DNA from 2 places in the Pseudomonas fluorescens genome. Region 1 is predicted to be linked to the other one. Evidence: riboswitches for the same ligand, from Rfam matches in the RefSeq annotation. Region 1 holds a riboswitch; the other holds the start of a gene.
What was found. Region 1 has a riboswitch for manganese ahead of mntP (manganese efflux pump MntP). Riboswitches for the same ligand answer to the same signal wherever they lie in the genome.
Positions count from the first base shown of each region.

Region 2: linked by a shared signal. The riboswitch ahead of E4T63_RS23170 (TMEM165/GDT1 family protein) and the one ahead of mntP (manganese efflux pump MntP) in region 1 are both predicted to bind manganese.

Region 1 covers NZ_CP038438.1:3,593,491-3,596,899, forward strand. The annotation lists gene E4T63_RS16310 (response regulator) at 1-224, shown strand, start outside; gene E4T63_RS16315 (ATP-binding protein) at 221-1,597, shown strand; yybP-ykoY riboswitch at 1,808-1,979, shown strand; gene mntP (manganese efflux pump MntP) at 1,988-2,551, shown strand; gene E4T63_RS16325 (DUF72 domain-containing protein) at 2,553-3,266, opposite strand.
Region 2 covers NZ_CP038438.1:5,035,801-5,039,209, reverse strand. The annotation lists gene E4T63_RS23175 (M48 family metallopeptidase) at 96-914, shown strand; gene E4T63_RS23170 (TMEM165/GDT1 family protein) at 1,115-1,699, opposite strand; yybP-ykoY riboswitch at 1,788-1,912, opposite strand; gene E4T63_RS23165 (class I SAM-dependent methyltransferase) at 1,952-2,950, opposite strand; gene E4T63_RS23160 (2-hydroxyacid dehydrogenase) at 2,984-3,409, opposite strand, start outside.

The sequences.
Region 1 (3,409 bases):
ACGTGGTGGTGACGCCGATGGAATATCAACTGCTGCATCAACTGATGGCCCGCCCCGGCAAGGTCGTCACCCGCGAACGCCTATCGCGAGCGCTGTATGGCTGGCAGGATCGGGTCGAGAGCAACACCCTCGAAGTGCTGATCCACAACCTGCGCAAAAAACTCTCGAGCGATTTGATCCGCACCGTGCGCGGTGTCGGCTATGTGGTGGAGCTCAAACCATGATTTCCATACGCGCGCGGATTCTGGTGCCGGTGCTGATTCTGGTATTGATCGGCGACCTGCTGATCAGTTGGCTGGTGCTGCGCGACAGTCACCATGAAATCGAAGAGGTCTATGATGCCCAACTGGCACAAAGCGCACGCCTGTTGCAAGGCGTGCTGGCCCAGCGCGCGCCCGGCGACAACGACTGGAGCCGGCTCTATCAGGCCTTCGATGAAGCCATGAGCCGGGTCGGCGACGGCGAGGCCGCGCACCCTTACGAAACCCGTCTGACCTTTCAGGTATGGCGCAGCGACGGGCAGTTGCTGGTGCGCTCGGCCGAAGCGCCGGAGCTTGCCGCACCGCCCACCACCCTCGGCTCCCATGACCTGATGGAGAACGGCCACGACTGGTGTGCGTTCCTGCTCAAGGATTCGCAACAAGGGCTGCTGATCTGGGTCGGCGAGCGCGACGACATCCGCCAGGATCTGATCGAGCGCATCGTCGGCCACACCGTCTGGCCGAGCCTGATTGGCGTACCGCTACTGGCTGCGTTGATCTGGCTGACCATCGGCTGGGGCCTGCAACCGTTGCGCGCCATGGCGCAGAGCATTCGCGGCCGTGACACCGAAACCCTGAAACCGCTGCACCTCAGCCCCCTGCCCCACGATCTGGAACCAATGCAGACCGCGCTCAATCGCCTGTTGCAGCAGATCGACAATCTGCTGGCGCGTGAGCGGCGCTTCATTGCCGACGCCGCGCACGAGTTGCGCACGCCGCTGGCGATCCTGCGGATCCACGCGCAAAACGCGCAACTGGCGGCGAACCCGCAACAACGCGAAGAGGCGCTGGAATATCTGCTCAGCGCGGTGGATCGGGCGACGCGTATCGCCAGTCAATTGTTGACCATGGCGCGCATCGAACCGCACCTGGCCAATCCCGAAACCCGCAGCGTGGAACTGACCGAACTGGTGCGCGAAGAGCTCGCCGAACTGGCACCGCTGGCCCTGGAAAAAGACGTCGAACTGATCCTCGACAGCGACCACCACTGCCCGGTCGACACCGACCCGGTGGCCCTCGCCATCGCCTTGCAGAACCTGGTGACCAACGCCCTGAACTTCGCCCCGCCGGGCAGCGAGGTACGGGTTCAGGTGCAACCGCAGGCGGGCGGCGCGGTGTACATCAGCGTCGAGGACAGCGGGCCCGGGATCAACGAGCAGGAATACGCGCGGCTGTTCGAGCGTTTCTACAGCCACGGCCACGGCAATGGCGCCGGACTGGGGTTGGCGATCGTGCAGATGATCGTCAGCAAGATCGGCAGCACGTTGCAGCTGTACAACCGACCGCAGGGCGGGTTGTGTGCGGAGTTGCGGATCAATGAGCTCTCGAGTCAATAACATCGCCCGAACCCTGCACAAGCATTGTGGCGAGGGAGCTTGCTCCCGCTGGACTGCGCAGCAGGCCTTCTGCTGTTCGGCAAAGAAAGGGCCGCTGCGCGACCCGGCGGGACGGTGCGACGATTCGACAAGTTCCCTCGCCACAGAGTCTGGTGTTGATCGATCGCCTCAATGCTTTTGACAAAATTTTCATGTTTGCCCCCATAAGATCCGCAGCCTCGTTGGGGAGTAGCCTGTTTCCGAGTCCCTCGGAAGCGTTCGTATCAACATTCTCGGCAACCTGCCGTGGTACGAACACCTTTTGGTTGGTGAGACCGACGACACATCCATGCCTGAAGTCGGGCGTGTGGTTGTGTCGTTGACTCATAGCCCGACTGGAAGTGTGCCCCCGTGAATCCTGTTTCCCTCATATTTCTCGCTCTGGCCATGTCCACGGACGCGTTCGCCGCAGCCATCGGCAAAGGCTCCAGCCTGCACAAACCACGTCTGACCGAAGCGCTGCGCACCGGTCTGATCTTCGGCGTGATCGAGGCCATCACCCCGATCATCGGCTGGCTGATCGGCCAGGCTGCCACCCGCTGGGTCGCCGAATGGGACCACTGGATCGCCTTCACCCTGCTGCTGATTCTCGGTCTGCACATGATCTACAACGGCCTGAAACACGAAGACGAGGAAGAAGAAAAACCCGGCCAGCATTCGTTCCTGATTCTCGCGGTTACCGCGTTCGCCACCAGCATTGACGCCCTCGCAGTCGGCGTCGGCCTGGCGTTTGTCGACGTGAATATCTGGGTGGCGGCAGCGGCCATCGGCGTGGCGACCATGACCATGGTGACCATTGGCGTGATGCTTGGTCGGGTGCTCGGTGCGGTCGTCGGCAAGCGTGCGGAAATCGTCGGTGGCGTGGTGCTGATGATCGTCGGCGCGACCATTCTGTACGAGCACTTGTCGGCCTGAGTCAGGTCTGGACAAGCGCCGCCAGTGTCATCGCGTTGCCCAACGCGGCGCCACTGGCGGTGTTGTCGAAGATGCACCAGACGCTGGCGCCTTCAGCAGCGCAGAGCTGCATATTCTGCGCAAGCTGCTGCAGATAAGGCAGCTCATAAGCACTGTGATAAATCCGTGGCGCGCCATGCAGTCGCCAATAGCGCACACCCGCCCAGCCCTGCGCCGAACCGTCGGTACTGATCCGCGACGGATCGACCACGACCTGGGAAATCCGATACGCCTGCAACATCGGCGCCGCCACCACCCACGACTCATGCCGTGGCTCAAGCACCACGTCACCGGCGAAGCGTTGGCACAACGCCACGAAAAACGCCTCTGCGCGTGCCGGCTCAAAGGCCAGCGACGGCGGCAGTTGCACCAGCAAACACCCCAGCCTATCGGCCAGGCCTTCGCACTGCCCGAGAAACTCATCCAGCGCTTGCTCACAGTTTTGCAGACGCAACTCATGAGTAATCTGCTTTGGCACCTTCACCGAAAAACGAAAACCCGGCGGCACCGAATCCGCCCAGCGCGCATAGGTCTGACGCCGATGCGGGCGATAGAACGAGCTGTTGATTTCCACGCAGTCGAACCGCGCGGCATAACGCTGCAGATGCGTGCCCTCGGCCGGAAACTGCGGCCAATACTCACGCCCCAGACTCCAGCCTGCGCAACCGATGAACATCAAAAAAGCCCCTTCGCCGCTTCACGCATGAAAATCTCCACGGTCTCGTTCACAGATTTCAGGCACAACGGAATACCTGTGGGAGCCGGCTTGCCAGCGAAGGCGTCGATACATCCACAATCGCTGTGCCTAACACAACGCTT
Region 2 (3,409 bases), 1.4 Mb from region 1:
GAAACTTCCGAAAGACGCTGCAACACGTCTGTTGTATCTGGCGCCGATACAATTCACCCCCTACGATACGCGGCAGGTTTTCAGGGAGCTTTTGAATGAACAAGACATTGGTTGTAAGTGCACTGAGCGCAGCGCTGTTGCTGGCCGGTTGTCAGTCGGTCAACACCACCAGCGGCGGAGCCGTCGGTGTGGAGCGCAAGCAGTACATGTTCAGCATGCTGTCCTCGCAAGAGGTCGACCAGATGTATGCCCAGTCCTATCAGAAGACCGTCGGCGAGGCGTCGAGCAAAGGCGTGCTGGACAAGACCAGCCCGGAGGCCAAGCGGGTTCAGGCGATTGCCAACCGGCTGATCGCCCAGGCACCGAACTTCCGCCCGGATGCGGCGCAGTGGCAGTGGGAAGTCAATCTGATCAAGAGCGACGAGCTCAACGCCAACTGCGGGCCTGGCGGCAAGATCATTTTCTACACCGGGCTGATCGATAGCCTGAAACTGACTGACGATGAAATCGCGGCGGTCATGGGCCATGAAATCGCCCACGCCCTGCGCGAGCACGGTCGTGAGGCGATGTCCAAAGCCTATGGCATTGAAATGGCCAAACAGGGTGCAGGTGCGTTGCTCGGTCTGGGTCAGGACAGCCTGGCGCTGGCCGACACCGTGGCCAATTACGGCATGACCTTGCCCAACAGCCGCGCCAACGAAAACGAAGCCGACCTGATCGGCCTGGAACTGGCCGCCCGCGCCGGGTACAACCCGAATGCGGCGATCACCTTGTGGAACAAGATGAGCAAGGCTTCGGAAGGCGCACCGCCGGAGTTCATGAGCACCCACCCGGCCTCGTCCAGCCGGATCGCCTCGCTGCAGGCGGCGATTCCAAAAGTCATGCCGCTGTACGAGAAAGCGCCGAAGTCCTAAGAGTCGAAGGACACAACGATTCTTCAGGTTGGGAGGGCTGTTGTGGCGAGGGGATTTATCCCCGATGGGCTGCGAAGCAGCCCCAAAACCTGCAAATGCGTTATGTCTGACACTCTGAGGAGGCAGGTTTGGGGGCGCTTCGCGCCCCATCGGGGATAAATCCCCTCGCCACAGTTAATTGTCAGATCACGGCTCAGGGGTTAAATCCAGCCACTGCTCTGCATCGCCTTGTACACCGCCACGATCGCCAGAATCAGGAACGCCGAAGCCGCCAGGCGACGGATCAAGGTCAGTGGCAGTTTCTCCGCAGCAAAATTACCCGCCAATACCACCGGCACGTTGGCAATCAGCATGCCCGCCGTGGTGCCGATGATCACCAGCCACAGCTCCGGATATTGCGCCGCCAGCATCACGGTGGCGATCTGCGTCTTGTCACCGATTTCCGCAAGGAAGAACGCGATCAGCGTGGTCAGGAAGGGGCCGAACTTGCGTGCGGTGCTGGCTTCATCGTCGTCCATCTTGTCCGGGACCAACGTCCACAGCGCAGTGGCGGTAAAGCTTGCGGCGAGAATCCAGTGCAGGACCGAGTCTGAGAAGAAGCTGCCGAACCAGGCGCCTACCGCACCGGCTGCTGCGTGGTTGGCCAGGGTCGCAGCGACAATACCGGCAATGATCGGCCAGGGTTTGCGAAAGCGAGCGGCGAGAATCAGCGCGAGCAGTTGCGTCTTGTCGCCGATTTCGGCCAAGGCAACGATTGCGGTGGGAACGAGTAACGAGTCCAGCATCAGGATTTTCCTAAGGGGCGGGTCGACACGGCTATGACACGTACAGCCTTCCCGCCCCGGGTAAGGTGTGCGTGTCATAGGTCTTGTCAAACCCTGCGATCCGTCTGGTGCGGACGCTTGGGTCGCATACGCCATGATCTGAGGATCAAGTATGTTGACGTATGCCGGACGAGCTTGGCGCTCGTGGGAGACTACTCCCCTAGGACGGAGCGGATTCTGCCTTCGCAAAACCGATAGAGCAAGAACAAATTTTCAGCCGCGCTTGGCCCGGTAAATCCGGAAACCATTGCCTTCGGCCTTGATTGCACACACGCCCAGATGCTCTTCGATCAGCGGCTGATACTTCAGGAAGCTGTTCGCAACCAAGCGCAGTTCGCCGCCGTTTTTCAGATGTTTGGCCGCTTTTCGCAGCAAGTTTTCGGTAGCGAAATAATCGGTGTGCACGCCGACATGGAACGGCGGGTTGCTCAGAATCGCGTTCAAACCCATCGGTGCAGCGTCGATACCGTCGCCGGTCAGCACTTCGGCGTCCAGACCGTTGGCCGCCAACGTCAGGCGACTGCTGGCGGCGGCGAAGGCATCGACGTCGAGCAAAGTCACCTGATTGTGCGGATAACGCCGTTTGACCGCCGCGCCCAAAACCCCGGCGCCACAACCGAAATCCAGCAGATGACCGCTCGGCAGTTTGTCCAGATGCTCAAGCAGCAGGGCGCTGCCGCGGTCCAGTCGACCATGGCTGAACACGCCCGGCAGGCTGATGACTTTAAGCGGGCCTTCGGCCAGCGGCAGCTCATAAGTCTGCGCCAGGCTTTCCAGCGATTTTGCTTCAGGCGCGTTGGCCACGGTGACCTGCCACAGTTGGCAGTGACGGGCGCTGTCGAGTTTGCGCGGCTTGCCGAACGGGTTGAGTTGCTTGGACGCACCCTCGATACCGCTGCGTTTTTCCCCGACCAGAAACACCTCGCGCCCGGGCAGACGTGCGGCCACGGCATTGAGGATGTAATCGGTCAGATCCTTGGACTTGGGCAAAAACACCACGGCGCTGTCGAATTCGCGTTCCGGCACATTCACACCGAAATGGCTGCGACCTTCGAAGCGCGCATCGAGTGCCGCTTGATCGCCGGCATGCCAGCACCAGCCGAACGCATTGGGCAGGCGCCCGAGCAAATCGTCGGCAGGCAAACCGGCCAACAACAGCGAACCCTGGAATAACTCGGCCTGACGAAGCAGTACTTCACTGCGCGGATCCATAACTGCTCCTTGGAAAAAAAGTGCCGCAGTTTATCAACTGACGACCCGCAGCGCTTTACCGCTGAAGAATGCCTGGGCGTTTTCGGTCAATTGGCCGACGATGCGTTGCCGCGCTTCGCGACTGCCCCAGGCGTTGTGCGGAGTGACGATCAGCCGTGGAATGTCGGCGGCCAGCAGCGGATTGCCGTTGACCGGCGGTTCGACGCTGAGCACGTCGGTGGCGGCGCCGCCAAGGTGACCGTTGCGCAACGCGTCGGCGAAGGCTTGCTCGTCGATCAAACCACCGCGAGCGGTGTTGACCACAAAGGCGCCGGGTTTCATCGCCGCCAGCTCGCGGGCGCCGATGAAGTGCCGGGTGTGTTCGTTGAGCGGACAGTGCAGGGTCAGGGCGTCGATCTGCGGCAGCAATTCGTTCAGCGGCAGACGGTCCGGCCGCGCCGGGCGGCCCGGAATCTGTCC